Linked DNA regions of Granulosicoccus antarcticus IMCC3135. The protein of the gene in region 2 interacts with the protein of the main gene of each other region in a pairwise test. Links are inferred from orthologs where the notes say so. Each region holds a gene or a part of one and is shown on either strand. Other genes may lie near its edges. The genes, in order: IMCC3135_RS24100 and IMCC3135_RS06415.

Region 1 (15,726 bases), 4.1 Mb from region 2 along the record:
CTGATAGCCCGACTGCTGCGCAAGTGCGACACTCAGACTGCCACCGTTCAGGGCTTCGCCGGAGCGTATGGCAATATCGGATATATGGGCCCACCCTTGGCCATTGCCGCCTTCGGCCCCCAGGCAGGCGTACCAGTGGCACTGGTATTCTGCCTCGACAACGCCATGCACTTCACATTGGCGCCAACGCTCATGGCCATCGGCAACAAACAACCTCAGCCCATACTGGCCGTGATCGGTAGCATCATCACCAAAATCATCACGCATCCCTTCATTCTGGCCACCATCGCCGGCATGGGCGCGGCCTGGCTCGAGTATCAGCCTCCTGCAGCCATTGATGAACTGCTCGCCAAGGCATCAGCCGCTGCGGCTCCCTGTGCATTGTTCGCCATGGGAGTGACGGCGGCGCTGCGCCCCTTGCGACGCATACCGCCCGAACTCGCCTATCTGGTACCCATCAAGCTTCTGGTTCACCCGTTATTGATGTACCTTCTGCTAAGCCGAATGCCAGAGCTGGACAAGACCTGGCTGCATGCAGCGGTACTACTCGCCGCTCTGCCCTCTGCAACCAACGTCTTTGTCATTGCACAGCAATATGGCGTGTGGGAAGAGCGAGCATCCAGTGTCGTGGTCGTCTCCACTCTGCTCTCCGTCTTCACGGTTACCACCTACTTGTACCTGGCAAGTGCAGGCCTGCTCTGAATACAGTTGGCCCAAAAGACAGTTGATTCGAACTCACTGGCTCGGTTGCAGCAAATGTCGTTGCCGCAGCACTTTGGAGACGGGAAACAGGACGAGCATGGTCGCCACACAATAAAGACACATGACCAGCAGCTGCTGCTCAAATCCAACGCCCAGATCAATCAACCAACCGGTCAGGCCCGGGCCAAGCGCCGAGGCGAATACCATCGCAGCTGAGACAACTGAGCGTACGGCTCCCAGATGACGCGTTCCATAGATTTCTGGCCAGATGGCCCCGAATACGGCGTTGGAGACACCGTAGGAGCCACCCAGAAGAAACATGAAAACAGACATCATGAACGGCTGCTGGCCTAGAGAAAGAACCAGACAGCCTAGTGCCAGAGGCAATAGAAAAAACGGCAATATAAAACGTGCACTGTAGCGATCTATCACATGCCCCGTCAGCAGACCTACACAAACAGAAGTAATCGACATCACCGCAAAGGAGCTCGCTACCACCCCGGGAGCCCAATCCTTCAGCGCACTGAGATGCACCTGATGAAAGAAAACGGAGGTTCCAATGAAAGCCGGTGCCAGCACGCCAGTACAGACAGCCCAGAAAGGTGCGTCCCGTAATACTTCTGCCCGAGTCCATTGTCGTCCTCTTTCGTGATTGTCACGATCGCCTTGCGAAGGCGTACGCGGGGTTCGCAGACAGAGATAGCTCAGTGGTAGTGCGACAAATACCAGAACGATCGCTGCCACCACCCACGCCGTTCTCCACCCCGTCATTGCCAGCAGCGCAATAACCACTAACGGTAGAACCCCCTCGCCCAGTTGATGTCCCGTCGAGGTGACCGATACGGCTCGACCACGTTCCACCACAAACCAGCGGCCCATTGCCACCATCGCCGTGTGAGTCATCATCCCCTGCCCGAGTAAGCGCAGGAAGTAGATGGATATCAACAAGATAGGAATGGTCTCAGCCGAAGCCATCAACAAGGCGGCGGCAGCCAGCAGGACTATCAAAGCCATTGCCACCTTGTAGATGGCGATTTCGTCGGCCACTCGGCCCACCAGAATCAATGTCGCAGCACTGCCGAGCGTCGCCAGCATGTAGATAATTCCGAAATCACCGTGACTTAAGTCAAAGTCGGCTCGAATTTCGCCTGCAAAACTGGCAATAAAGAAAGTTTGCCCCACACTAGAACAGAATGTCAGCAGAATTCCACCTGCTAACCAACGCAAATTAGAGCTCAGAAACCGGGAAAATGTCAGTAGTTGGTCACGCAATGCCATGTTGGATGCTCAAAGTGCTGATTGCTGCAGCAAAAATCGGTATACTTGGTAGTTGTGCCGAGTGAGAATCACTTTGACACATGAACTTCGGAACATCAGGGCCAAGTGGCCTAACAGCGGTTGGCGCAATAGCCACCTCAATCAATTGATGGTAATACGTTTTTGGGCTTTTATCGTAAAGCGGCCACAGACAGACGCCCCACAAAGCCCTGGCGCACAAAACACACATGATTTACGGCAGCAAATGATGCTTCCGAATTTTACCTTTTTCGTCCAAGAGATTATTACGTGAGTCAAGCCGACAGCGAACAGCAACTGAGAATTTGGAAAGACCTGGCCATCAGCAAGCAAGTGCTGATGAACGAAGCCGCACAAGCTTTGAAATTGAAGGACGATTTCACTGCTGATGATCTCCGGGGAGCCCTGGATGTTGCCATCAAGCGTGCACAAGACGCAGATGTCAGTATTGCGGAAAACCGAAACCGGGCTTCCGAAGAAATCGGCAAAATGCAAGCCGAAGTCAAGACAATCATCAAGTCACGAACCGATGCCGAGTCACAACGTGACGCTGCTATTACCGAAAAGGAAGCTGCAGAACAGGCTCTGATAATCGGTCGCAAAGACAACTCCGATGCGCTGAAAAAAGCAAAGCGTGCTGTTGAAGACAAGCAGAAAGAACTGAAAGCTATCAACACGGCTCTTGCAGATACTCCTGACAACATTGTCAAGAAACTCAAGACCCTGAAGAAGCAAAAGCTCGATGAAGCGACGGCTCGCAAGAACGCCGAAGACGCGAATCGCAAGCTCAAGAAGGAAAACAAACAGCAGAAAGAAGAGCTGGACACACTTTCCGAATTGAAAGAACAATCTGCCAGTCTGCTCGCCGCCTATCGTGAATTGCGTACTTGGGCTGACGAAGTTGAAGCAAAAGCGGACTCATCTGCTGAAGACGCCGTACCAGCTCCAAAGGCAGAAGCCAAACTGTTGTCTGCTATCGAGACAACGACTGCCGGTGCTGACGAAGTCGAAGAAGAACGAGAAGCAGCAACAGCCTGATTCACCACGCCGACAGGGCTCTGACGAGCCCTTCGGCGAATCGGCAATTCACAATATTTCGATAAAAAACTCATGCCCTCGATCAACGAGCAGCAGAAGAAGCATGTACGACTTGTGTCAATAGCATCAAGTCTGTTCCTCTGAGCGTGGCCGAGCACCCACAGGACGCTTGGGTTTTCTGTCCAGCGGGCGATCGCACCCTAATCCTGGAGTTTGGTCAATCCATTCAGCGTGATATCGTTGATCAGGTAGTCGCACTGGATTCCCGAATCCATATTGCTATCGAAACCGGCGTGCTGAAGGGCGTTCTGGAAACCATACCGACCTTCCGATCATTGGCACTGGTCTTTGACCCCCTTACAACCACACCCGAAGAACTGCTTGCGCAGATTCGTGCTCTGGAACAAACAGAGCAAGTGCAGGATTCGTCGGTGGCACTACGACACTGGGTCTTGCCCGTTCGCTACGGTGCTGAGGCAGGTCCCGATCTTTCCAGCGTCGCAGAACTCACCGGCCTCGATGAAGCCGCTGTCATTGAGCTTCATCTAAGCACGCAATTCAAGGTCTATATGCTTGGCTTCCTGCCAGGCTTTGCCTTTCTGGGCGATACTCCCAAAGAACTGCACCTGCCTCGTCGCAGCGAACCACGTCTGCGAGTACCCGCGGGTAGTGTCGCGATTGCCAAGCAACTGACCGGCATTTATCCTTGGGACAGTCCCGGTGGCTGGCATATTCTGGGCAATTGCCCCGTGCCCCTGTTTGATAGTTCGCAGGACTCCCCTACTCTTTTCAAGACAGGTGACATTGTCAGTTTTCGCAGTATCAATGCCGAAGAATTTCAGATGATCAGCACCTCGGTCACCAACATGACCTTTGATCGTTCCAGCCTTCAGCAACTGGCCAGTCAATGACAGACGAACTCCCCATGACAGGCACCACCCTGACCGTGCGGGCGCCGGGCCTGATGAGCACTTTGCAGGATCATGGCCGATTTGGCATGCGCAGCCTCGGTGTGCCCTGGTCTGGCGCCATGACACCAGTCTGGCAGCAACTGGCAAATGCTCTGGTTGGCAATTCTGAACGGCACAGCATTATCGAGTGCTTTGAAGGCGGGTTGAAACTTCACTCTGGAGATGCCCCGCTGCGCATGGCTGTCATGGCCGCTTCTGACGCAAAGATGCACCTTGAATCCGGCAATGAATCCAAAAGCATCAAACCGGGTCGTAGTTACACAGTGCCCCCCGATACTGTCTTCAAACTAAGCAGCACGGGTAGTTTCAGGCATGCCGTCATTGCCATCCAGGCACTGGAGAGCAGAGACCATCTGGGCAGCTCATCCACCTATACCAAAGCCGGACTGGGAGGCATTGATGGTCACGCCCTGACCGCTGGCGACTGCCTGCAGACATCGGCAACGCCACAAGGACTTGAGCGGGAGTGTCTGGATCCGCTTGCGAAGGCCTACCAGGCCAACACCTTACGGGTCGTACTTGGCCCACAAGACGATCACTTTTCGGACTCGGGCATTGAAACCTTTCTTGCAACCGAATACACGCTGAGTGCCGAGGTCGATCGCATGGGTGCCAGGCTATCAGGCCTGCCCCTGCAGCACCGCGACGCCGCAGCCCGCGATATCGTATCCGATGCGATCGTACCTGGCTCTGTTCAGGTGCCAGGCAACGGGCAGCCAATCGTCCTGCTCAACGATGCTCACACCGCTGGCGGCTATCCAAAAATAGCCACCGTGATCTCGATCGACTTGCCGCTGCTTGGTTTGCAGCGCACAGGCAGCACCTATCGCTTCGAGGCAGTCAGTGTTGAAGACGCTATTGCTGCAGTACGTCGTCAGGCTATTGACGTACAAAAGGCTATCAGCCAGATTTCAACGGTCAAAGACTTTACGCTCACCACTGAGATACTGCTCTCCCACAATCTGATTGATGGCGTCACTGATGGTCAGATGTCCTAAGGACTGAAAGGTCGTGAAATATGTATTTCATAGTCCTTCTGAGCTACCTGATTCTTTCAGGAGTAGATCAGACTAGAGCCTTGCCATTCATATATCTCAGCTCCCGGAAACCATTTATCCATGCAGCTCAATCTCAACGCTGATCTCGGCGAATCTTTCGGCCCCTGGCCTATGGGCGATGATAAACGCCTGCTGAATGTTGTCAATTCAGCCAATGTGGCCTGCGGCTTTCATGCCGGTGACCCTCTGGTCATGAGCAATACGATCAGCGCCTCGAAACAGGCGGGTGTCAGCATTGGTGCACACCCTGGATTTCCGGATCTGCAAGGATTTGGCCGCCGTCCAATGACGATGCCTGCCGACGAATTGCGCGCCATGATTCAGTATCAATTGGCTGCACTCGATGGTATGGGCCGAAGCATGGGCTTGCCTATAAGCCACGTCAAACCCCATGGAGCTCTGAATAACATGGCCTGTGAGGACCGCATCATGGCAGACGTCATTGCATTGGCGGTCAGGGACTTCGACGCCTCTCTGATCTTTCTGGCCCCGGTCATGTCTCAACTGGCCATCGCTGGCACCGACGCTGGTCTCAACGTCGCGTTGGAGATCTTTGCTGATCGTGCCTACACCGCGTCAGGCTCACTAGTCTCACGCAGCAAGCCAGGTGCAGTACTGTATACAGCCGACGCATGCATCGCTCATGTGCAAAGCATGATAGAAGCAGGCGGCATTGTCACCGAAGAAGGCGCCATTCTACCCACTGAATTTCATAGCATCTGCGTCCACGGCGACAATGCACATGCCGTCGACACAGCCCTGAAAATTCGAACCACTTTACTGAATCAGGGCCATGAGCTACTCACTCTGCCACAACTATTAAGCACTGCAGCCTGAGTCTGCAACTCGCCAACCAGGGCGAGTTACCCATGCTCACATCACAGAATAGTCAGGCTCGATGATCCTGGGGCAGCTCAGTATTCTGCAATCTTCGCAGAGGAGCTGCCCAGTATCGAGGCTGAATTGCGTACGGGCTCTTCAGGCAGTCTGCTTCGCAAATTCTGCTCGGGTTTTTGACCCAGAGAGCCAGCCCCTAACGATTTAGCGCAATCTGGTGTTGAACCACTGCTTGCCAGTTCTGTTCTGGTATCTGCCAACGCCTTGCGTGCACAGGCTTCAGTTACCTCCTCCGACATCAGATCGCCAAGAGAGATACCAATCGCCGACGTGACCTTGCGAAGTAGCGCAATGGACATATTGCCCTGCCCTGACTCCAATTGGGCGAGATATCGTTCCGAGACACTGGAGACTTCCGCAAGGCGCTTGCGCGACATACTCTTGCGAGCTCGTTGTTGCCGCACCCGCTGGCCTACAACCATCAGAAAATCTTCGGTTGACAGTTCATCGAGCAATGGCGTGACCATTGGATTTATTTCTGGTGTAATCATGTGTAAATACGCTCCATTCGTGAAGATTTATCATCACTATATTTCACAAATGTAACAATATCATGCAAAACGGCTGTCAGAAAAGACAAACTTTGATATTTAACAATTAACGACACACAAGTAACGGGATATGCGGTCTCGTTATCGCTTGAAATTGATACGAATTATCAGTCTCCCAATAATTTACGCGCACGTTCCAAACGCGCTGCATGCTGCTCTGCCGCCTGCGACGACTTTGTCATGGCAGCAATCTGTTGCTCCCTGTCTGTCGTCTTTCTGCGTCTGGCGGTCAGATAGACACTCCCCAGCCCAATCAACAGTAGCGCAAAAGGCCCCAACCAGAGAACAAGGGTTTTGGCACTGAACCTGGGACGATACAAGACGAACTCTCCGTATCGAGCAACCAGATATTCATCAATTTCGTTCTTGCCCTTGCCATCAAGAATCTGCAGTCGGATCTCTCGGCGCAGATCATCAGCCAGACTTGCGTGAGAGTCTGCCAGATTCTGGTTCTGGCACTTCAAGCAGCGGTATTCCTTGAGCAGAGAAAAATACAGCTGGCTCTGCTCTTCGTTTTCAAAGGTTGTCAGAACATCCGCCGCCTGAGCGGGAGCGAGCATGGGAAGCAGGCATAACAGCCAGACAAGTAATAACGCCTTCATGAGTTTGTCTCGGCCATCAACTGATCAATCACAGGCAACAATGTTTCTTGCAGAGCTTGTCCATCTACCGGCCCTACGTGCTTGTAACGGACTCTGCCGGCCTTATCCATGATGAACGTCTCGGGCACGCCGTACACACCAAAATCCAATCCGACATCGCCTCGACGATCGTCCAGCACATCGCTGAACGGATTACCCAGACGAGCCAGCCATGGCAGAGAGTCTTCAGGCTGATCCTTGTAGTTCAGACCGACTACGGGCACCGGGCGTTGTTCTGCGAGTTCAGTCAGAAATGGGTGCTCTTGTACACACGGACCACACCAACTGGCCCAGACATTGAGAACCCAGACCTGGCCTGCCATATCACGGCTGTCGAACTGCCCATCGGTTGCCGGCAGTCGATCCACGACGAATGCAGGCGCCTCCTTGTCGATCAATGGCGATGGGAGCTCTGTCGGATTCAGGGTCAAGCCCTTTGCCAGAAAGCCTGCCAGTGCGAGAAACAGTGCTAACGGCAATAATTTAAGTGCAAGACTCATCAGCTTTCAGAAGTTCCGGGGGCTGCGGTACTCGTAGCACCGAGGTTGGCAAAGGCTTTCTCGTCAGCTCCACGCCCCAGACTTGACCCCGGGTTGCGTGCCGTTGTCGATTGTTTGACAGCCAGACGACGGTAACGCCGATCGACCGCAGCCAGCACGCCGCCAACAGCCATGAAAATAGTACCCAGCCAGATCCAGCGAATATACGGCTTGGTCTGGATACGTACGCTCCAGGCGCTGCCACCATCCAGCGGTTCACCCATTGCCACAAACAGATCGCGCGTAAATCCCCCATCGATACCGGCTTCGGTCATGCCGTCCCGCCGTACGTCGTACACACGTTTCTGGGATTTGATGATACCGACATCCTGACCATCGCGTTCCACGGCGAATGTGGCTTCAGCCGCATTGTAGTTCTCACCTCGTACCTCTTCCATGGACTTGAAGGTAAAGGTGTAGCCGCCCATGGTATGACTGCCGTCAATGTCCATGCGTACGGTCTGTTCTTCCGTGTAGATAGAGGTCAGTGCGACGCCCACAGTAAATACGGCCAGGCCCAGATGCGCAATGCTCATCCCCCAGAAAGCGGCAGGTGTGTGCATGACCGCCGACAGACGCTTGCGCTGATTTCTGAAGCGGTAAAAGATACCGTAGATCGTCGAGGCAGCGACCCAGATTGCCAGAGCAAGCGTGGCAACCGCGCTGATGCGATATTCGAGCAATTGGGTTGTCAGCAAAGCGGCCAGCACCAGACTGGCAATGCCCAGTACCGCCAATGTTGTGGAACGTCCCTTCAACCGGTCACGTTTCCAGTTGAGCATGGCACCCAGCCCGACCATCAGCAGAATGGGCAGCATCAAGGGCACGAATACCGCGTTGAAATACTGTTCACCTACCGACAGCTTGCCGTAACCCAATGCATCGACGAACAATGGATACAAGGTACCCAGTAAAACAGCCGCACAGGCAACAACCAGCAGTATGTTGTTGAGCAACAACGCAGACTCTCTGGATATCAGCTCAAAGCTGGCGGTCGAGGTCAGTTTATGAGCTCGAACGGCGTACAACAGCAGCGAGCCGCCCACCACCAGACCGAGAAACAACAGGATAAACAAGCCACGTGTGGGGTCAGCGGCGAAAGAATGAACCGACGTCAGTACACCGGATCGGACCAGGAAGGTGCCCAGCAGACTCAACGAGAAGGCCAGTACCGCCAACAGGACAGTCCAGGCCTTGAAGACACCGCGCTTTTCGGATGCCGCCAGAGAGTGGATGAGTGCCGTTCCTACCAACCAGGGCATGAACGAGGCGTTCTCGACCGGATCCCAGAACCACCAACCACCCCAGCCCAATTCGTAATAGGCCCAGAAGCTACCCAGAGAAATTCCGATAGTCAGAAACATCCAGGCAATGTTGGTCCAGGGTCGCATCCAGCGCAGGGTGGCTGCATCCAGCTGTCCGTCTATCAGAGCGGCAATGGCGAAGGCAAAGGCAACCGCAAAACCGACATAGCCCATGTAGAGCATCGGTGGATGGATGGCCATACCCGGATCCTGCAACAAAGGGTTCAGAGATGCCCCGTCCAGAGGTATGGGAAAGACCCTTTCGAACGGATTGGAGGTAAGCAAAACGAACAAAAGAAAGCCGATGCTGATCAGACCCAGAACGGACAGTACCCGAGCCAGCAGAACTTGCGGCAACGAGCGGCTGAAAATGCCAACGGCACCGGTCCAGACAGTCAGTATGAAACACCAGAAGAGAATGGAGCCTTCGTGCCCTCCCCAAACGCCAGAGATTCGATAAATCAATGGCAGGGACAGATTACTGGTATTGGCGACATACAGGACGCTGAAATCATGTGAGATAAAAGACCAGGTCAGGCAGGCGTAGGCAAGAAAGGCGAAGAACAGCTGCGCCCCGGCAGCCGGTCGTGCCATATCCATCCAGCCGGAATGCCCGGTAAAGCTTCCGATCATTGGAATGACCGCCAGCACAATGGCCGTGCAAAGCGCAAGGATCAGGGCGAAATGGCCCAGTTCAGGAATCATGGCTCAACCACCGTTTTGTTATCGTAATTGGCAGCGGACCCGGGCATCTTGCCGGCTCTTTCCAAAGCATCTGCCACCTCAGGTGGCATATAGTTTTCGTCGTGCTTTGCCAGCACTTCCGTCGCACTGAAACTACCGCTGGTATCCAGTGCACCCAACGCGACAATACCTTGCCCTTCACGGAAAAGATCGGGCAATATGCCGACAAAGCTGACTGAGACAGTCTGCACATGGTCGGTCAGATCGAAGCGCACCGCCAGATCCTCTGAACTGCGCTGCACACTGCCCTCCACCACCATGCCACCAATGCGGAACGGTTTACCCGGATCGATAGCGCCAGCGGCTACATCCGAAGGCGAATGGAACAGCATGATGTTTTCCTTGAAGGCATTGACGCCAAAAGCGACGGCAATAGCCACACCGCCCAGCATCACACCGACGAGTATCAGACGTTGTTTACGTTTTGGAGTCATTTTTTTCTCCTGTGTTGTTGAGCGCGACGTATGGCACTGATTCGTACACTGCGATAACTGCGAGCTGACCAGAGCACAATGCCCCCCAGCAATACCAGTGCACAGGCGTAAGACGTCCAGACATAGAACGCATAACCACCCATATTGAAGAATTCAAGCATTTTCAGGCCCCTTGGTGTCCAGCTCAGCGACCCAGCTGGCACGTCCCTCACGAGTCAGAATCAGCGTTCTTACTCGAATCATCAGGTTATAAAAGTAAAGTAGCTGGAAGGCCAGCACCATCAGCAACAAGGGTCTGAGCATGCTGATGTGCATGGAGGGTGTGTCCAGCTTGGAGATGGTCGCAGGCTGATGCAGCGTATTCCACCATTCAACGCTGAAGTGGATGATGGGAATATTGACGACACCGACGACTGCCAGAATGGCGGCAGCCTTGGCAGAGCTCTGTGGCGTATCAAGTGAGCCACGCAAGGCCATATACCCGAAATAGAGAAACAACAACAGCAGCTCGGAAGTCAGCCGAGCATCCCAGATCCACCAGGTACCCCACATCGGTTTACCCCAGAATGATCCGGTTATGAGAGCGACGGCTGTGAAGGCGGCACCGATCGGGGCTGACGCTTCGGCTACCACATCGGCTATCTTCAGACGCCAGATCAGAAAAACAGCACTGGAGACTGCCATAACCATATAAGTAAACATCGACATCCAGGCCGCAGGCACGTGAATATAGATGATGCGATAGCTGTCACCCTGCTCGTAATCTGCCGGCGCCACGACAAGCCCCAGGTATAAACCAGCCACCAGGCTCAACAGGCACAGTGCGCCAAGCCAAGGTGCCAACCTTCCGGCAAACCGGTACATGAAAGGCGCTGAGCCGAATCGATGAATCCACTGAAACAATCTGATTTTTTCCTGTTGACCAACTTGTCTAGTTTAGCTGGATTTACGTCGTTGAACCCATTGTCCAGTGCTTCAACAAACCTGAAGACAGTGCCTGCCAGACTCATTTCTGAAATATCGACAACACATTGACAAGGTTCAGGGCACTTGGTTGCAATCAGACACGCTCAAAGCGTGTCAAAGCGTGTCAAAGCGTGTCAACGCCCCGCCGCCACTCCCACACGCAAGGCGCCGGCGATCGCCAGAGGCGCCAGTGATACCGCCAGAAAGACAATGGCGAACAACACTGACAGCTGTGCCGATATTTCAAGCCCCATACCCGCAGCACTAACCGCACCACTACCGAATATAAGTACCGGTACCGTCAACGGCAATACCAGTAGCGACAGTAAAACACCACCCTGGTTCACACTGACAATGAGAGCGGCACCGATTGCGCCAATGAAACTGAGACTCAGAGTCCCCAGGAACAAGCTTCCAACCAGTACCAGATAGGCACCTTCGGGAAGTTGCATCATCAAACCCAGCAATGGCGACAGGATCACCAGAGGCAATCCACTGGTTACCCAATGAGCCATGACTTTGCCGATGACGACAACAGTGAGCGGATGGCCGCTGAGCACCATCTGCTCCAGTGTCCCATCGCGGAAATCATTTGCAAACAGAGCGTCCAGAGACAACATCATGGCCAGCAATGCGCTGACCCACAAAACCCCCGGTGCAATGGTGGCGAGCATGTTCGGACCGGGGCCGATTCCCAGTGGGAACAGCGTGACGACAATAACGAAAAACAGCAACGGGTTAAGCCATTGGCCCGTTGCGCGAAAAGCCAGCTTCATATCCCGCTTGAAAACGCGCATGAAGATCGTGGCAATGCCGACCGAGAGTCGTGTGGAAGTTGAATAATTCACGGTTTCTGCAAGATCAGCCATTGTCCGACAACAGGATCGTCTGAACCGGTATCGGATCAAATGAAAGCGGTTGATGCGTGGTAAACATGACGGCCCCGCCAGCACTGACGTGGCGGCTGATTTGTGCCTTGACCCAGGCATAACCATTGGCATCGAGCGATGTCAAAGGCTCATCAAGTACCCACAAAAGCGCTGACTGCAGACGCAATCTGGCCAGTGAGATACGTCGCTGCTGACCCGCAGACAGGGCAGCACAGGGCAGATCAATCCGGTCCGCGATACCTAGCTCATCCAGCACCTGTGTAATGCGATAGCGTGCGCCGTCGCGTGCGCCGTCGAGGCCTTGATTGCCAGCACTCAATTCCGGACACAGCGCCAGCAGATTCTCCAGAGGCGTCAAACCCGCACTGATACCTGCCCGATGTCCCAGATACAGCAGACTGGCGTACAACTCGTCACGCACCTTGCGCACCGGTTGCCCACGCCAGTAGATCTCGCCCTCGTCGTATTCGGCAAGGCCGATGAGTGCCTTGAGCAACGTGGTCTTGCCACTGCCGTTGGTCCCCTGAATCTGAACGATACTGCCCGGCGGCACGCAGACATCCACGGCGTCCACCAGCAAATTATCACCACGCCAAATGGTCATGCCAGTGGCCGTCAACAATGCACTCATCTAGATAGTCTTCAAAACGTGACCTTCGGAGCTCATACAGCCCCTGAATCGACAGCGGCTTGGTCCGACAGCGGCATGAAACAACCTTTCGATACGACGCCCAGCACCCCGTTGCGCTCTTCGGCAAGCTCTGCCAACTGGTAGAAAACTGTACGACTGATCAATGCTGTCAGCCGATCTCTGACCAGTACATAGGGCGACGGTTCACCACCGGGAGTCGCATAGCTCACCGTAACTGGATGCTCTGCATCTGCGATGACTCTGTCACCTACATTCGTCTCGAAAGTCAGTACCTGCTCATCCGCCTCACCTTGCACCTCCATTAAAATGGCAGTAAACGGGGCATCCTCGACCACGATCCGCAAACGCTCCTGCGGTGTCACCAGGCAAGTTGCATCATCATCTACTCGCAAAATAGTTGAGAAAAGCTTCACCATCCGTGCACGATCTATTTTTGTTCCCTCATGAAACCAGTCACCGTTTCTGGCGATACGGATATCAATGTCACGTGTCAGCTCAGGATGCCAACTGGCAACCGGTGGCAATGAGCGCTGGGATACGACATCGGCAATCGATTCCAGAGAGGCTTGATCACTCATGATTTGTGCTCAGACCTCAGTGGTCGGTGATGAATCATCCAGCCTGTCAAAGTCGGATACAGGTTCAAGAATTGCTCGTGGTTGGCCGTCGGTGTCTATGGCGACGAAGGTAAACAGACCTTCTGTCACCTGCTCTTCAACAGCCAGTCGACGCCGTCGCACCCAGGTTTCCACACTGACAGTAATCGATGTTCGGCCTATCGCATGCGTCGCACAGTAACAACTGACCTCATCCCCGACATTGACCGGCTTGTGAAACTTCATGCCGGTAACGGCAACCGTTGCCACACGGCCCTGTGCGACATAAAAAGCATGCGTGCCCCCAGCCAGGTCCATTTGAGACAATATCCAGCCACCAAAGATATCGCCATTGGGGTTGGTATCCGCCGGCATGGCAACGGTTCTCAACGAGGCAGGTGTCGTTTCTCTATCAATGTCCTGAACATTGAGCTGATCTTGTGAAGCACTCATTAGTGTTGCTCGTAATCCCGCTGGTCTTCAACCACGACACCATCATTGGGCAGGGAGTCGACGACCTGAACCTTGCCACTCAGATTGGTCATGTTTTTCAGTGTGCCCTCGAGGCGACTGGATAGCGCCGCTATCTGCGCGGCATCATGGCTGTCTGCCGCCACGCTTTTCAGGGTGACCGACAGCGTCATGATATCCCGATCATTCTCCCGACTCACGCACAGACGCCAGCGTGCCAGCTCAGAGTATTCGAGTGGCAAGTTCTGTAACTGCACAGGATCGACAAACATTCCCCGCACCTTGACACGTTGATCGGCGCGGCCCATCCAGCCTTTGATCCGCATCGATGTTCTGCCACAAGGGCTTGCCTCTGCCAGCTCTGCCGACAGGTCGCCGGTGGCAAATCGCAACAAGGGATAGACCGGATCCAACCGCGTCACAACCACCTCTCCAACCTCACCGGGCGTGACAGGTGTAGAAGTGCCGGGTATCAGGATTTCCACAATCAACCCCTCGTTGATCAGCATGCCGGGATGAACCACGCCAGCGGTGGCGCTCTCATAGGCAATGACGCCCAGATCGGCCGTGGCGTAGCACTGCAGAACCTGGACCCCCTGTTCTTCATAGCGCTTGCGCATGGCAGGAAACAAGGCCCCTCCGGACACCATGGCTCGTTCCAGCGTTTTCAGAGGCTTGTCTTCCGCGTTCGCATGATCAAGCAATGTCTGCAGATAGTCGGGCGTGCCAACGTACACCTGTGCGCCACACTGCCTGATCGCCTGTACCTGAGTTTCAGTGCCACCGGCACCAGCAGGAAATACAACGCATCCCAGGGCCCTTGCACCTTCATCGAGTATGAATCCACCGGGTGTCAGGTGGTAGGAGAAAGTATTGTGGATACGATGACCACGACGAATGCCGGCTGCGTGCAATGCACGAGCTGCCTGCCAGGGATCACTCCCGGGTATCTGAGGTTCCCAGACAGGCCCTGGCGACATGAAGATGCGCTGACCTTCCAGTGACTGCATGTCGACGAAGCCACCAAAGGGAGGGTTCGCCTGCTGATACTTCATCAGTTCGCTCTTGCGCAGGACCGGCAATGTCTGCAAGGACTCGCGATCATGCACGGCCTCTGCAGCATATCCCTGCAGATGCGTCCCCAGACCCTCACAGGTTTGCATACAGGCGCTCAAACGAGCACCAAAGTCGGCAAAAAGAGCGGCTTCACGTTGCGAGGCCGTTTGCGTATCCAGTTGATCAAACATCAGTCGAAGTGCCATCCTGCCATTTAGTGGGGGGAGCTATGCGAAGGTGTGCGGGGCTATGCCAGCCATCGCTTGCGTCGCTTGTAGTGTTTCACGTTTCTGAAACTGCGTCGCTCCTCACCGCCGGTTCCCAGATAGAACTCCTTGACATCCGCATTCTCTCGCAAAGCCTCACCGCTACCATCGAGAACGACTCGCCCCGATTCGAGAATATAACCATAGGTTGCATATCGCAGAGCAATATTGGTGTTCTGTTCCGCTAGCAAAAAAGAAACACCGGTATCTTCATTGAGCTGTTTCACGATATCGAAGATCTCTTCAACCAGTTGCGGTGCCAGCCCCATGGACGGTTCGTCCAGCAGAATCATTGATGGACGTGACATCAATGCTCGGCCTATGGCGCACATCTGCTGTTCGCCTCCTGAGGTATAACCAGCCTGCGAGCTGCGACGAACTTTCAGGCGTGGGAAATAGTTGTAGACCATTTCCATATCACGTCGAATGGCAGCCGCACCGTCCTTTCTCGTGAAAGCACCTGTCAGCAGGTTTTCTTCAATACTCAAATGGCCAAAGCAGTGACGGCCCTCCATAACCTGAATACATCCACGCTTGACCAGTTCGTTGGGTGACAGAGACTGAACCTGGTTCCCCATGAACTCGATATTGCCCTTGGTTACCACGCCCCGCTCAGCCTGCAGTAGATTGGAAATGGCTTTGAGCGTCGTCGAC
Region 2 (15,840 bases):
CCACCAAGGTGATGCAGACCTCATTGGCCATACGTGATGCGGTCCTGAAAATACTGGATGTACTTGTCTATGTCGGTGTGTACTTCATCGGCGCCATGGTGCTGGTGTCCTCCTTCAGTGTCTGGATGATGTTGCCATTCATCATCTGGCTGGTCTTGTATGTGCTCATGTTGCGCAATTTCATGCCGCGCTTGAAACAGATTTCGCGCAGTCAGGCCGACGCTCGTTCTGAGATGACCGGGCGAGTGGTGGATAGTTATACCAATATCATGACGGTCAAACTGTTTGCGCATGCCGGTCACGAAGCTTCTTATGCGCGTAGCAGCATGCAGACATTTCTGGGTACCGTGCACCCGCAGTTCCGGATGGTAACCGGGCTGGACATCTGCCTGAACACTCTGAATGCACTGCTTCTGTTTTCAGTGGGTTCGGCCGGTTTGCTGTTATGGGTAAATGGTCAGACAGGCGTTGGTGCACTGGCCGTGGGTGTTGGGCTGGTTTTACGCCTGCAGGGTATGTCCAACTGGATCATGTGGGAGTTGTCAGGCCTGTTCGAGAGTGTGGGCATCATCTACGATGGCATGCAGATGCTGTCGACTCGACAGGAGATCGTTGACAAGCCGGAAGCCGACGATCTGGACGTGCCTGCCGGACGTATTCAGTTCGAGGCGGTCGGTTTTCACTACGGACGCGATGCCGGCATCATCGAAGCTTTGAACCTGGACATTCGCGGCGGAGAGAAAATCGGTTTGGTGGGACGCTCAGGTGCGGGCAAGACCACTTTGACCAATCTGTTGTTGCGACTCTACGAAGTGGAGAGTGGTCGCATTCTCATAGATGGTATGGACATCACGAGTGTCCGGCAGGAGAGTCTGCGCCAGCATATCGGCGTTGTGACCCAGGATACCTCGCTGTTGCATCGTTCCGTCTACGAAAATATTGCCTATGGCCGACGTGATGCAAGCCGGGATGAAGTAGAGGCTGCTGCCCGGCGTGCCAATGCCCATGACTTCATCCTGGATCTGGAAGATACCTCAGGCAGAAAGGGCTATGAGGCACAGGTGGGGGAGCGAGGTGTCAAGCTCTCCGGAGGTCAGCGACAGCGTCTGGCGATTGCCCGCATGTTTCTGAAAGATGCACCAATTCTGGTTCTGGATGAGGCGACCTCAGCGCTGGATAGCGAAGTGGAGGCCGTTATTCAGGAGAATCTGAGTGCTCTGATGGACGGCAAGACGGTGATTGCAATCGCTCATCGTTTGTCCACCATTGCTGCAATGGACCGATTGATCGTCATGGATGCAGGCGCCGTCGTTCAGGAAGGTTCCCATACCGAACTTTCTACGGGGGAGGGCTTGTATGCACAACTGTGGGCACGTCAATCCGGAGGCTTTCTGGATTTGCCCGAGGTGTCTGCTGAGGGTGACAATATTTCATAACGTGACACGTTTACGAGTAACTCTGCTGTCAATTTGCTGCAGAATCTTTACACTGCGCAGGAACAAATATCATGACTGGATATAACTATATGAAAATCAGGCATCTGTCCGCTATCGCTCTGACTTGTGCTGTGGCCTCGTCTACCGTTTCTGCAGAAGATCTGCGACTGGGTACCGAAGGTGCTTATCCTCCGTTCAACTTCATTGACGCCAGTGGCGAAATCAAAGGCTTTGACGTGGATATCGGTCTGGCCTTGTGCGAAAAAATTGAAGCCAATTGCAGCGTTGTCGCTCAGGACTGGGATGGCATCATTCCGGGTCTGCTGGCTAACAAATATGATTTCATCATTGCCTCCATGTTCATCACCGATGAACGCAAGAAACAGGTTGATTTCTCTGATCCCTACTATCTGGCGGCAATGACGCATGTCGTGGCCAAGGATTCTGACATCACTGAGATCTCCAACGAAGCATTGGCAGACATGGTCATTGGCGCGCAGTCCGGTACGACTCAGGCGGACTACGCTGAGGCGACTTACCCGGATGCTGATGTCCGTTTATACCCCACGCAGGACGAAGTGAATCTGGATATGGCCAGCGGTCGAATCGACATGGTCGTAGGTGATATGTTGCCGATGCTTGACTGGGTCAACAAGGCCGATGACGGTGCCTGTTGTGAGCTGATAGGCGAGCCTATTACCGATCCGGCTTTCGTGGGTGACGGTGTTGGCATCGCACTGCGTCAGGACGATGATGAACTGCGTGAGAGACTGAACGGTGCTTTACTTGAGATTCGTGCTGATGGTACTTACCAGGCCATTAACAAGAAATATTTCGATATCGATGTCTACACCATGAAGTAGATCGGACTCGAGCTGCCAGCCGTGCTAGAGCTGTTCGCATTCGGTGATACCGGCTGGGGTGATGAAATCCTGGCCGGGCTTGCTGTCACCCTGCAACTGGGTTTTGCCGCATTGCTGTTAGGGCTTTGCATCGGCTTTCTGGTTGCCTGGGCCTCCTTGTCGGCAAAGCCTGCGCTGCGTGCACTGGGTTTTGCCTACTCAACCGTCATGCGCGGTTTGCCCGAGCTGCTGACTCTGTTCGTTGTCTACAACGGCGTGGGTTTGCTGCTCAACAACGTATCGGCTCATTTTTTTCCCGATGCGAATCCCATTGATTTCAGTCCATTTGCTGCGGGTGTCGTGGCACTGGGCATGGTTTTCGGAGCCTTTTCGGCTGAAGTGCTGAGAGGCGCATTCAATGCACTGGATGGTGGGCAAAGTGAGGCGGGATTTGCTGTGGGCATGTCCACTCGTCAAGTGTTTCTGCGTATCAAATTACCGCAGGCATGGCGTTTTGCCCTGCCGGGCCTGGGCAATCTGTGGATCAACTTGCTCAAGGACACCGCTCTGGTGTCCATCATTGCTCTGGATGATCTGATGCGAATGACCAAGGTGGCAGTGGGTGTGACTAAACTTCCATTCACGTTCTATCTTGCGGCGGCCCTGATCTACTGGGCCTTGTGCATGATGTCCGAAGTCGGGCTTGCCAGCCTTGAAAAGCGGGCTAATCGAGGCGTCAGGAAAAGCTGATGGATCCTGTTTCCATTATTACCAGCTATGGGCCGCGATTTCTGGACGGCACACTGATGACACTGCAACTGACGGGGTTGGGCGCCTTGATGGCAGCCTTCATCTCTCCGTTTTTTGCATTGCTGCGAGTCTCGACGCCAACCGCTGCTCAACTGCCCCTACGGCTCTATATCTCGTTCATACGGGGTACTCCGTTGCTGGTGCAACTGTTTCTTGTGTACTACGGCTCTGGCCAGTTTCGACCTGTGCTGCAGGAATGGGGGCTGTGGGGCTTCTTTCGCGATCCCTTCAACTGTGCGCTCTTTACCTTCGTAGTCAATTCAACGGCCTATCAGACGGAAATTCTGCGTGGTGCCTTGATGGGTGTTGATTTACGGGAAGTGGAGGCGGGCAAGGCCATTGGCATGTCGCGATGGCGTATCTTGCAACGTATCTATTTTCCACATGCCTACCGGATCGCCTGGCCAGCTCTGGGAAATGAGATCATTCTGTTGATGAAGGCAAGCGCTCTGGCGAGTGTGGTTACCGTCTTTGATCTGATGGGGCGAACCCGTCAGGTGTTTTCCCGGACATTCGATTTTTCCAGCTATCTGTGGGCCGCCCTTATCTATCTGGGTATCACGATTATCTTTGTTTATGTGTGGCGACAAATGGAGCTACGCATGACCAGGCATATGCAGACCAAGAGCTCAGGAGCTGAAGGCAAACAACGACATGGCTGACGACGACATTGTTCTCAAGGCAGAACAGATCTGCAAGTCCTTTGGTGCTCTGGAAGTGCTCAAGGGAGTTGATATAACCGCTCGCAAGCAGGATGTGATCTCCATTCTGGGCTCCTCGGGCTCAGGCAAGAGCACCCTGTTGCGTTGTCTCAATTTTCTTGAACCGCCGACCTCCGGCAAGGTGTATCTGCACGGCGAGGAGATCAGCGTTAGCAAGCAGGGAAAGCTGAATCAGAAGCAGGTAGAGCGATTGCGCAGTCGTCTCGGTATGGTGTTCCAGCAGTTCAACCTGTGGTCACACCGGACCGTTCTGGAAAACGTCATGGAAGGCCCGGTGATCGTCAAGGGTGAGTCCAGGGCAGTTGCCAGGCAGCGCGCAGAAATGCTGCTGGACAAGGTGGGGTTGGCAGAGCGCAAGTCCATGTATCCCTCGCAGCTCTCTGGAGGTCAGCAACAACGTGTCGCCATTGCACGTGCACTAGCCATGGAGCCTGATGCCATCCTGTTTGATGAGCCGACGTCGGCGCTGGACCCTGAGCTGGTGGCAGAGGTGCTCAAGAGCATGAAAGCATTGGCGGAGGAGGGGCGTACCATGATTGTTGTGACCCATGAAATGACTTTCGCCAGGGACGTGTCGACGCATGTGATCTTCATGCATGAAGGCAGAATTCTGGAGCAGGGCACCCCAGAGGAAATGTTTGGTAATCCGAAAACCGAACCGTTCAGGCGGTTTATTGCCGACGTTAGCTGAAACAGAGATGCTCTTCGGCTCAGCTTTTCTGCCGAGCTACCCATGCCACATGTCTGGCAACCATCGGATCTTCACGCAGGGTAGCTTCGGTATTGAGCCGGCTACCCAGCTCCATCTCGCTGTAGAGCTTGTGGATGCCGCGATGACATCGCCGGCATAGCATCAGCCCCTGATTGAGCTCTTCACGTGAGTACTTCTTTGCAAAGCGACTGCGCTTGTGTAGTTTTCTGGGGATCAGGTGGTGGAAGGTCAGCGCAGTTTCACGCTGACACAAGGTGCAGTGATCCTGTTTCTGGTTGCGCTTCACTCGGCGACTACCTCCGACACTGACCGATTGGAAATAGTCGCCGCGCTGGCAAGCTGCGGGTAGGAATAAAAAAAGACTTGCCCGTAATCAAAGGCACTGCATGTCTGCTTGCATCAGCAGCGCCACCAGACCGGTCCAACCTGTTTGATGACTGGCTCCCAGACCTTCGCCTGTATCGCCATGAAAATACTCGAAGAACTGGTGCATGCCCTCGTCACTGGCTGTTTGCAGATCCTGGTTTTCGCCACACCAGGGACGCTTCCCGGATTCGTCAGCGGTAAACAGCGAAATCAGGCGTTCGGAGAGTAGGTCGGCAACTTCACTCAGGGTCATCATTTGTCCTGAGCCGGTCGGGCATTCAACCGTGAATGATTGTCCGTGGAAGGCATGATAACGCCTCAATGATTCGATCAGCAGGTAGTTGATGGGGAACCAGACAGGACCGCGCCAGTTCGAATTACCGCCAAACAGATCAGTCTCGCCTTCACCGGGTTCATAGCCGACACTGAGTTCGTGACCTGTGTCAGTTGTGTAGCTGAACGGGTGCTCGGCATGAAAACGCGACAGAGAGCGAATGCCATGCGGTGAGAGAAATTCTTCCTCGTCCAGTAGATAGCGCAATACACGTCGTAACCGGGTTTCATCCAGAAAGGAGAGCAGGTGGCGGTTCTTCTCTCCTGTGGTATCGACGTCTGCCATGGTGCCGGCCAGTTCAGGGCGGTGTTTTACCAGCCAGTTCATGCGACGCACAAAATCCGGGAACTCGCGATAGACATCATCTTCGAGTATGGAGGTGGCGATCATCGGCATCAGGCCAACCAGTGAGCGAACCTTCAGAGGCGCTGAACGGCCATCAGGCAGGTCCAGTCGATCGTAGAAGAAACCATCGGTTTCATCCCACAGTCCCGGGATCTGCTCGGTGCCGTTCATGGCGTGGGAGATGCGCAGATAATGTTCGAAGAACTTAGTGGCAATATCCTGATAGACGGGATTGTTGCGTGCCAGTTCGAGCGCCATGCGCAGCATGCAGGCTGCGAAAAATCCCATCCAGGCAGTGCCATCGGACTGGTTCAGAACGCCGCCGGTAGGCGGCTCCTCACTGCGGTCGAAGAGGCTGATATTATCGAGGCCCAGAAAGCCGCCTTCGAAGATCGAGTTGCCCTGACTGTCTTTCTGGTTGACCCACCAGGTGAAGTTGAGCAAGAGTTTCTGGAAGACACTTTCGAGAAACTGCAGATCGCCCTGGCCCGTCGTCTTCTTTTCCATGCTGTAGACGCGCATGGTTGCCCAGGCGTGGACCGGTGGGTTCACATCGCCATAGGCCCATTCATAAGCCGGTAATTGACCGTTCGAGTGCATATACCACTCACGTGTGATCAGCAGGAGCTGGCGTTTGGCATAGGCGGTGTCGACAACGGCCAGTGGCAGCGTGTGAAACGCGGTGTCCCAGACTGCATACCAGGGATATTCCCATTTGTCGGGCATCGACATGACATCAAAGTTGTCCATATGCTGCCAGTGTGAGTTGCGACCGTCTTCGCGATGCAGGGGCTTGCCCGGGTCACCGTGGATCCACTGATGCACATTGTAGTAATACAGTTGCTTGGACCACAGCATGCCGGCAAAGGCCTGGCGCTGAATGAGGCGTCGCTCATCGTCAAGATCATCTGACTGCAGCTGTTTGTAGAAGACGTCGGCTTCCGCCTTGCGGCGCATCATGGCTGGTTTGAAGCCTGCGAATGGTTTGGAGTTGCTCTTGCCGCAAAGTCGTAGTTGTATGGTTTTGGACGAATGTGCGTCGATCTGCAATGGGTAGTGCAAGCCTGCTTTGGTGCCTGTCAATGCCGGGTTCACAGCGTCCTGTTCACCATCGACAATGTGGCGATGAAATGCATCCTTGACCCAAGGCGTCTCATTGGGTACGCCAAAGAGTCTGTCAGTGTTGGTGTCGTTATTGGTCATCAGCAGCTCAGGACTGCCCTGCCAGTGCAGGTTGTAACGGCCCAGTAAAGGATGATCGGCCTGCAGAGAATTGCCTTGTGTATGACTGATTACTGGCTGAGTGGTGATATTGCCCTGCGGGCCCTGGGGGTAGCCCCAGCTCCAGGTATTGCGAAACCACAGTTGTGGGACCAGTGAAAGCTTGGCCTTTTCATCACCTCGATTATGGGCGGTGATGGTGATCAGCAGATCATCTTCATTGGCTTTGGCATAGTCGACGGTAATATCAAAGAATTTATTGTCAGCAAAAACCTGAGTATCGGTTATCTCGAATTCGCGGTCCTGATAACCCCTTTGTGCATTTTCATGCAGCAGTTGCTCATAAGGAAAAGCCTGCTGAGGGTAGCGATAACGCATGCTGGCATAGCTGTGGGTTGGCGTGCTGTCCAGATACCAATAGAGTTCCTTGACGTCCTCGCCGTGATTGCCTTCCGGGCTGGACAGGCCATACAGTCGTTCTTTCAGGAACGGATCTTGTCCATTCCATAGTCCCAATCCGAAACACAGAAACTGGTTGCGATCACAAAATCCTGCCAGTGCATCCTCATTCCAGCGGTAGGCGCGACTTCGTGCATGATCATGGGGAAAGAAGTCCCACGCTTTGCCGTCGGTGCTGTAGTCCTCGCGAACCGTGCCCCAGGCACGTTCGGAAAGGTAGGGGCCCCATTCTTTCCAATTGGCCTTGCGTTTCGCATGAGCCTTCAGTCGACGAGTTTCAGCGTTCATTGGACGGTTTATGATAGGCATGCTGGGTGAGTCTGTAGAGTAAGGGCAGTGTATCAAGTGAATCCAATGACCTGCCGCAACCCTCCGACCTTACAGTGAGGGTGTTAGAGAATAACGGAATCCCCTTCCCATGACCGATGTAGAAACGTCATTGACGCGTAATACGCTGGCAATTGCCGTGCAGGCGCTGACACGTGAAGACCCACTCATCTGTGGCTTGGTCAGACAATACGGCATGCCGCCGTTGTGGCAGCGTTCCCAGAGCTTTGCAACGCTGGTCCACATTATTCTGGAGCAGAAAGTATCGCTGGCCAGCGCCAAAGCCGTGATGTTACGAGTTCAGAAATTATGCCCTCAGATGAACCACAAACAGTTTCTGGGTGTTTCAGAGCAACGGCTGCGCCAGGTGGGTATCAGCGAACGCAAGCTGTCCTACTGTCGTTCGATTGCAGAAGCGATTGATACTGGCGAGCTTGACCTGTCACATCTAAGGCGCTGCACGGATGCACAAGTGATGGATGCGCTGACATCGATTCGGGGAATCGGGCCCTGGAGCGCCGGCGTCTATTTACTCATGGCTCTGCGGCGACCGGATGCCTGGGCCAGCGGTGATCGGGCGCTGGTTGTCAGTCTGGCTGAGTGTGCAGATCTGCCGGCGGTACCCGGTTATGCGGAGTTGGATCAGTGGGCCGAGCGTTGGCGGCCCTATCGAGCCGCCGCAGCCCGGGTGTTATGGCATGCCTATCTGAGTCGCCGCAGCCCGGGGGCCCGGCAAAAGAGATCCTCCTGAGTGCAAGCTGCTTGATGCTGGTATCAGATACCCGTGTCGCCCAGAACACGCTGCACATGATCGCCGAATTTCTCCGCATTCATGAAGCCGATGACACGTGCTGCCGGTAGTTCGCGTCCTGTGGCATCGTAAAAAATGATTCCAGGCGGACCAAACAAGTCAAATTGCTTAAGCAGGGCTTGATCGAGTGCATCGTTAGCTGTCACATCTGTCTGCACCAGCACCGCGTTGGCCAACAGATCCTGGACACGTTGATCGGTGAACGTGAACGCTTCCATTTCCTTGCAGCTGATGCACCAGTCAGCGTAAAAATCGAGCATCACCGGGCGGCCTTGCTGTGTGGCTTGCAGAACCGCTTGCTGTAAACCATCAACGCCTTTGACGGTTACAAACTTCAGACCTTCGTGTGGCTGTGACGAATTTCCAGCCTGGTCAGAAGAGACGCTGCCGAGACTCTTCAATGGTGTTCGGTAGCTGTTGTTGCCAGACAGTGCGCCCAGTAGCAGGGCCAGTCCGTAGATGCCGATGATGATGCCAGAACCTTTGCCGAAGCGTTGCCAGCCGCTACTGTCGCGATTGGTCGAGTCGGTGGCGCCAAAGTAGATACCGCTCATGATGGCCAGTATGCCGTACAGCGCCATGGTGATCTGGACGGGCAGAAATCGTGAAATCATGTAGACCGCCATACCCAGAAGCAGAATGCCGAATACGTGTTTGGTGGCATTCATCCAGTTGCCCGTGCGGGGCAGCAGCCTGCCGGCTGAGGTACCAATCAATAACAGTGGTGCCCCCATGCCCAGGCCCAAGGCGAACAGGGCGGCACCGCCGATTACCGCATCACCCGTTTTGGCAATATAGATGAGCGCGCCCGCCAGTGGGGCCGTTACGCAGGGGCCGACAATAAGGGTGGAGATAAATCCCATGGCTGCCACACCGGTCACTTGTCCGCCACCTTGCTTGTTGGACCATTGGGTCAGTTTGGCTTGAATGCTGGCCGGCATTTGTAGTTCGAAGAATCCGAACATGGAAAGCGAGAGCGCCACGAACAATACGGCAATCAGCGATAGCACCCAGGGGTTCTGCAGGAAAATCTGCACGTTGTAGCCGGATAGGCCGACGATTACACCGACAATGGCGTATGTGCTTGCCATGACCAGTACGTAAACGAGTGACAGAGAGAACGCGCGCCGAGTGCTCATGGATCCGCCTTGACCAACAATGAGGCTGGAGAGAATCGGGATCATGGGTAATACGCAGGGGGTGAAAGCCAGCAATAGACCGAGACCAAAAAAAGTAGCCACGTTCAGCCACAGAGAGTTGGCGCTCAGCATCGAGAACAGACGATCCTGTTCAGACTGGGGCAGCTCGTCAGCCGGAGTCGGGGCTGCGATTTTCGGGGCTGTCTTTGCCGGTGATGTACTGACTGGGCTTGAGGATGAGTCGCTGCTTGCTGCCAGCTTTGCTCTTAATGTCTCCTCATCCATGCCCGAAGGTGTGCTGTCGAAGCTGACAGGCAGGGTGGCGGTGCTGGGCGGGAAGCAGACTCCAATATCGGCACAACCCTGATAGTTCAGCTGCAGGCTGGCTTTTGCTGAGAGTGCAAGCTGTGCCGGTGGGTCAAGGATCAGCCGTGCTTCTGCGACATCACGCAGAATGCGGACATTGCCGAAAAATTCATCGTACTGCTCGACACCCGGATCTATGTCAGCGCTGACGACCTGTGCGCCACCGGCATCTGTGAGCGAGAAAGAGAGTTTGTCGCGATACAGGTAATAACCGGGTTCGATCTGCCAGCGGATGATCAGCTCCCGATCATTGGCTGTCATGACCTGTGGCAGGTAGGCCAGATCGGGTGGCAGGAGTTCTTCCTGGACAGGGCTGTCGCCGAAGAGTCCTGCGACCGGCTTGGCATTGATCAGCGGTGAGGCAAGGCTACTGCTTTCCTTGCTGCTGCCTAATGTGCTTTCCTTGTTGCTACCTGATGTGCTTTGCTGCGGCAGCTCGACATCCAGCTCGACGCTGGTGGGTGGATAACACAGTCCAATATCTGCGCATCCCTGGAACTTTACCGACAGTCTGACCGATTGCAGTGGTTCGCTCGTCGTGTAGTCCAGCCCCATGCTCGCCGTGTCGCGAAAGGTTGCCTGTTCGCCGAAGAAATCATCGGAAACCACAATGGCTTCTGAAAATTCAGGCGCGCCCAGCGTGATACTTGCGGTGCTGGCCAGTCCGGAGGGCGACAGGGAGCTGACCTCTTCTACCTGAAAGCTGGTTTTGTCACGGTACAGGTAGTATCCGTCGGCAATGGCGAACTCAAGGCTGATCTTGTCTGCAGACACTTGCGTCACGGAGGGGACAAACGCCTCCAGAGGCGACATTGGGTCACTGCCACCGAGCAAATTGGTTGCGGCCATAGTGCCCAGGGGGAGCAATGCCAGTGTAGCAAGCAGGTACAAGCCTGCGGCCGATTGACGAGCGGCTGCAAAGCGTAGGCGAATGGATGAAAGCATGGCAGGAATCAAGCTGAGAGAATGCGAAGTCACTGATATTTCCGGGCAGACTGAGCCACCTTGTTAAAGCGTCATGCGAAGATGGGTTATTCGAGGTTCACTATTGTACGGCTTGCTTCTGACGTGAACCTGACAACGGCCAGCTTGTCATACGGGTTCCTGCTGTAAAATCTGCTGCCGTGTCCTGCCGGCAGGCGGTCTGACCTGTAGACAGTTATCGTCACTACAGACAAAAGTCGTATCGTCGTAATCAGCCAACGCTTGTTTGAGCGGTAATACGTCGATAGGTTCCATTTTGAAAATCCGGAGTTTGTGATGCCTTACGCACTACTGTTGTTCATATCATTGCCAATCATCGAGATCGCAGTAATGCTCAGGGTTGGAGACGCCATCGGCTGGCTCCCCACGTTGGCTATCGTCATTCTGACCGCCTTTATCGGCACCACATTATTACGACAGCAGGGTCTGGCCACGCTTAACACCGCTCGTCAGCGGCTGGATGCGGGTGAAATGCCAGCTCAGCAAATGCTGGAAGGCATGCTGTTGCTGCTGGGTGGTGTCCTGTTGTTGACACCTGGTTTCGTGACCGATGCCTTCGGGTTTGCTTGCGTGCTGCCTGTCACTCGCCAATGGCTGGCGAACAAGATCGCTTCACGCTCCATTGTCAGTGTCGGTGGTGTTGTGGGATTTGGAAGTGGGGCGGGGCGGCAGCGAGGCGGCCCGTCAGCCAAGGGCGGAACCACGATTGGATCTGGATCGACCGCTGGTGCTCGTCATAGCGATGCCCACTCTGCAGAATCCAGCGCCAGTGGTGGTCGACCTCAGCCCTCGACTCCTAGTCCAGAGTCGTCCGGAGAGGTCATTGATGCCGATTTCAAGCGAATTGATAAATAGAATTATATTGCCTGAAATGGCCGTCTGTAGCGCTTTATTGACTGAGTAGGTGTTTTTTGCCACCTGGTTCTGCAAGTTACAGGCAAATTTGTTGGTCCCGAGACTTGATATTGTGGCTGTCGACATTAGAATTAGCACTCCTTAGGGGAGAGTGCTAACAATGGTGCTCAACGCTCCTTTTGGACCTTATTTTTCACAGTTGATTTTTTCGGAGTCGTATTGGTATGAACATTCGTCCGTTGCATGACCGCGTGGTCGTCAAGCGCATGGAAGAAGAGCGCACGAGTGCCGGTGGCATTGTAATTCCTGATTCAGCTACTGAGAAGCCAGTTCGTGGTGAAGTGCTGTCAGTTGGTAAAGGCAAAATCGCTGAAAATGGCGATGTACGCCCTCTGGACCTGAAAGTAGGTGACCAGGTTCTGTTCGGCAAGTATTCCGGCACCGAAATCAAGATTGACGGTGAAGAAGTACTGGTTATGCGTGAAGACGACATCATGGGTGTTTTCGAGTAAAACCCCGCAGTCGTGTCCCAACTGGCTGGCGGTTGCAGCTAGAGCTCCCATCCAGTCATTTCCTGAACTCTTTTTGAGGATAGAATTTTAATGAGTGCCAAAGAAGTCCGTTTTTCCGATTCAGCCCGTCAGCGTATGCTCAAGGGTGTTGACATCCTGGCTAACGCCGTAAAAGTTACTCTCGGTCCTAAAGGCCGAAACGTTGTACTGGACAAGTCGTTCGGTGCCCCTACTGTCACTAAAGATGGTGTTTCTGTAGCCAAAGAAATCGAACTGGAAGACAAGTTCGAAAACATGGGTGCACAGATGGTGAAGGAAGTTGCTTCACAAACTTCTGACATCGCTGGTGACGGTACTACGACAGCAACAGTTCTGGCTCAAAGCATCGTTCGCGAAGGCCTGAAGTCAGTTGCTGCCGGCATGAACCCGATGGATCTCAAGCGTGGTATCGACAAGGCCGTAATTGCAGCAACTGCTGAACTGGCTGCCATGTCCAAGCCATGTAATGACGAGAAGTCAGTTGCTCAGGTTGGTACTATTTCTGCCAACAGCGACGAGTCAATCGGCAAAATCATTGCTGAAGCAATGAACAAGGTTGGTAAGGAAGGCGTTATCACTGTAGAAGAAGGCAAGTCTCTGGACAACGAACTTGACGTTGTTGAAGGCATGCAGTTTGACCGTGGTTACCTGTCTCCTTATTTCATCAACAACCAGGATGCAATGTCTGCAGAACTGGAAGATCCATATGTACTGCTTTTCGACAAGAAAATCAGCAACATCCGTGATCTGCTCCCCGCTCTGGAAGCCGTTGCCAAGTCTGGCAAGCCTCTCCTGATCATCGCTGAAGATATCGAAGGCGAAGCTCTGGCAACTCTGGTTGTCAACAGCATGCGCGGTATCATCAAGACATGTGCTGTTAAGGCGCCTGGTTTTGGTGACCGTCGTAAAGCCATGCTGCAGGATATCGCTATCCTGACTGGTGGCCAGGTAATCTCTGAAGAAGTCGGCCTGTCTCTGGACAAGATCACTTTGGAAGACCTGGGTACAGCCAAGCGTGTCACTGTTGACAAAGACAACACTACTATTGTTGATGGTGCTGGTTCTTCTGATGAGATCAACGCTCGCGTTGAACAGATTCGCACTCAGATTGAACAAGCTACTTCTGACTACGACAAGGAAAAGCTGCAAGAACGTGTTGCCAAGCTTGCCGGTGGTGTTGCAGTTATCAAAGTCGGTGCTGCTACCGAAGTTGAAATGAAAGAGAAGAAGGACCGTGTTGACGATGCACTGCACGCAACTCGTGCTGCTGTTGAAGAAGGTATCGTTCCTGGTGGTGGTGTTGCACTGGTTCGCGCCATTGCTGCTGTTGACAAAGTCAAGGGCGACAACCACGAGCAGGACATCGGTATCAGCATTGCCAAGCGTGCAATGGAAGAGCCTCTGCGTCAGATCGTTGCCAATGCTGGTGGTGAGCCTTCAGTAGTGGTTGCACGAGTCAAAGAAGGCACAGGTAACTTCGGTTACAACGCTGCTAACGGCGAATACGGCGACATGGTCGAAATGGGTATCCTGGATCCAACCAAGGTAACTCGTTACGCTCTGCAAAATGCTGCTTCTGTTGCTGGTCTGATGATCACCACAGAATGCATGATTGCTGACTTGCCGAAGGATGAAGCGGCCGGTGGTGGCATGCCTGATATGGGCGGAATGGGTGGAATGGGCGGCATGATGTAAGGCATTCGCCTTTATCATGTGAGTTAACGCTCATCAAGTAGTATCAAAACCCCCGCTCAATGCGGGGGTTTTGCGTTGTGGATGTGACAAAGTGTGGCGAGTTCGATTCGTGCTTAAGCGTCTGGGGATGGTGCCGATACCAGTTTTATCGGGATGCTAATACCTGCATTTCACTCCCATGTACCCAACAGGACGGGATTTTTTGAATTTTCGCGCATTCACAAGCACGGTCTATCGCTCGCGGGCAATACAAGCATTGTCCGGATCGGTTGCACTCACGCTATTGATCGTGCAGCTGACGTTGTTCTACCCGTCGATCTACGAACAATACGAGTCTCAGATCATCGAGCAATCGAGAGTAGAGCTGGCGTTGGTACGTGCCGCTTTTTTCAACGCGGACCCTGAGCAGATAAGCGTCCCGGACACGCTGTTGAGTGATTCTCTGGTGGGCCTGGTACTTGTGGATGCCTCGGGCAGGCTTCTGCTCAACAAGGGCAACACCTTCGACTATGTGCATGACAGCGGTGCCAGCGTAACTGAGTCCGGTACTGTGCATTCAGAAAACTGGACCATCCCGGCGAAGACGAGTTCTCTGTCAGGTATCGGCTTTATTGAGCGTGAGCAAATTGTGAACGCTGCACTGTTCAAGGCATTGGGGCTCAGTGCATTTGCCTTGCTAACCAGTTTGACAGGCGCTCTTGTGGCCATGTTTGGCGCACACCGATGGTATGTCGGCCCTATAGAGCAGCTGATCGGTGCGCTCAGGGACAGCCGTGAGAATAGTGAGGGACAGTTGCCGGAGTCTATCGAGGTTACTGATGGAAACGATTTGCGTCCTCTGGCTGAAGAGTTCAACGGTCTGATCGAGGCTCAGCGCAAGGCTGCCAGGCAGGTGAAGGTCAAGCAGCAGTATCTGGAATTCGCCGCTCACCATGATCCGCTGACTCATTTGCCCAACCGGCTCATGTTCGAGGATACCTTGAAGCGTACGGTGACTGAGACCATTGCTTCAGGCCTCAAGTTTGCTGTTTTTCTTGTTGATCTGGACAATTTCAAATTCTTCAACGATCAGTACGGGCATCTGGTTGGTGACAAGATGGTGGCGGAGGTGGGCAATCGTTTGCGCACCATGATGCGAGATATTGATCTGGTTGCACGGCTTGACGGTGATGAGTTTGTGGTTATCCAGAGAGATGTGGAAGATACGGATTCGGCTGAAGAGGTTGCCAGGCGCATCATGAACGTTGCGACAGCTCCTTATGAATACCGGGGCTTTACGCTCAAGACGGCGGTGTCCGTCGGAATTTCATCGTTTCCTGATGATGTGCATGTGCAGCAGGACGAGCATATGCTGGGCGAGGAAATCGTCAACAATGCCGCCGTGGCGCTTCAGGAAGCGAAGAGTAACGGCAAGAATCAGTATCAGCTGTTCAACGAAAAAATGCGGCTCAGGCTGACAGCCAGAATCAGGCTGGAGCAAGACCTTAAAATTGCTTTGCAGGATGAGCAGTTTGAGGTGTATTACCAGCCCAAGATCAACATCCATACTCGCCAATGCACGGGGGCTGAAGCATTGGTTCGTTGGCGTCATCCAGTCAATGGTTTTGTCTCCCCCGATGCGTTTGTGCCGGTTTGTGAAGAGACGGGTCTCATTATTGAGTTGGGGGCCTGGATTTTAAGGACTGCCTGTATCAAGACGCGTGAGTTGCAGGAGCAGGGTTATCCGGGACTGAATGTCGCTGTCAATATATCGGCTGTCCAGTTCACCGATGGTGGGCTCTTGCCTATGGTTGTTCGGGCACTGGAAGAGTCTGGTCTCGCTTCCGAATTACTGGAATTGGAGATCACCGAAAGTGCTGTGATGC

Evidence for each region.
Region 1: the proteins of IMCC3135_RS06415 (region 2) and IMCC3135_RS24100 interact in binary tests that used the Escherichia coli proteins (3 or more experiments, as listed by UniProt). The link is inferred for Granulosicoccus antarcticus IMCC3135 from one-to-one orthologs.

Annotation. Positions count from the first base shown.
Region 1 is NZ_CP018632.1:5,551,969-5,567,694, forward strand. What follows is about bases 5,884-8,882. They hold IMCC3135_RS24100 (DsbE family thiol:disulfide interchange protein), read right to left. Parts: upstream 7,655-8,882; coding sequence 7,112-7,654; downstream 5,884-7,111. Other genes in these bases: IMCC3135_RS24085 (LamB/YcsF family protein), read left to right, coding at 5,884-5,902; IMCC3135_RS24090 (helix-turn-helix domain-containing protein), read right to left, coding at 5,980-6,453; IMCC3135_RS24095 (cytochrome c-type biogenesis protein), read right to left, coding at 6,621-7,115; IMCC3135_RS24105 (heme lyase CcmF/NrfE family subunit), read right to left, coding at 7,654-8,882. In the rest of the region: IMCC3135_RS24060 (AEC family transporter), read left to right, coding at 1-702; IMCC3135_RS24065 (MFS transporter), read right to left, coding at 736-1,980; IMCC3135_RS24070 (coiled-coil domain-containing protein), read left to right, coding at 2,269-3,036; 5-oxoprolinase subunit PxpB, read left to right, coding at 3,183-3,947; IMCC3135_RS24080 (5-oxoprolinase subunit C family protein), read left to right, coding at 3,944-5,005; more of IMCC3135_RS24085, read left to right, coding at 5,126-5,883; more of IMCC3135_RS24105, read right to left, coding at 8,883-9,702; cytochrome c maturation protein CcmE, read right to left, coding at 9,699-10,175; heme exporter protein CcmD, read right to left, coding at 10,172-10,336; IMCC3135_RS24120 (heme ABC transporter permease), read right to left, coding at 10,329-11,078; heme exporter protein CcmB, read right to left, coding at 11,276-11,989; cytochrome c biogenesis heme-transporting ATPase CcmA, read right to left, coding at 12,003-12,662; IMCC3135_RS24135 (DUF1285 domain-containing protein), read right to left, coding at 12,695-13,261; IMCC3135_RS24140 (acyl-CoA thioesterase), read right to left, coding at 13,271-13,732; IMCC3135_RS24145 (phenylacetate--CoA ligase family protein), read right to left, coding at 13,732-14,997; IMCC3135_RS24150 (ABC transporter ATP-binding protein), read right to left, coding at 15,054-15,726. UniProt on the Escherichia coli protein: Involved in disulfide bond formation. Catalyzes a late, reductive step in the assembly of periplasmic c-type cytochromes, probably the reduction of disulfide bonds of the apocytochrome c to allow covalent linkage with the heme.
Region 2 is NZ_CP018632.1:1,485,856-1,501,695, forward strand. The notes cover bases 8,109-11,221. They hold IMCC3135_RS06415 (protein-disulfide reductase DsbD), read right to left. Parts: upstream 10,869-11,221; coding sequence 8,349-10,868; downstream 8,109-8,348. Other genes in these bases: IMCC3135_RS06410 (DNA-3-methyladenine glycosylase family protein), read left to right, coding at 8,109-8,325; IMCC3135_RS06420 (FxsA family protein), read left to right, coding at 11,151-11,221. Outside these bases: IMCC3135_RS06375 (ABC transporter ATP-binding protein), read left to right, coding at 1-1,436; IMCC3135_RS06380 (ABC transporter substrate-binding protein), read left to right, coding at 1,508-2,299; IMCC3135_RS06385 (ABC transporter permease), read left to right, coding at 2,321-3,028; IMCC3135_RS06390 (ABC transporter permease), read left to right, coding at 3,028-3,750; IMCC3135_RS06395 (ABC transporter ATP-binding protein), read left to right, coding at 3,743-4,501; IMCC3135_RS06400 (HNH endonuclease), read right to left, coding at 4,521-4,808; IMCC3135_RS06405 (MGH1-like glycoside hydrolase domain-containing protein), read right to left, coding at 4,896-7,535; more of IMCC3135_RS06410, read left to right, coding at 7,666-8,108; more of IMCC3135_RS06420, read left to right, coding at 11,222-11,729; IMCC3135_RS06425 (co-chaperone GroES), read left to right, coding at 11,954-12,241; groL (chaperonin GroEL), read left to right, coding at 12,332-13,975; IMCC3135_RS06435 (putative bifunctional diguanylate cyclase/phosphodiesterase), read left to right, coding at 14,178-15,840. UniProt on the Escherichia coli protein: Required to facilitate the formation of correct disulfide bonds in some periplasmic proteins and for the assembly of the periplasmic c-type cytochromes.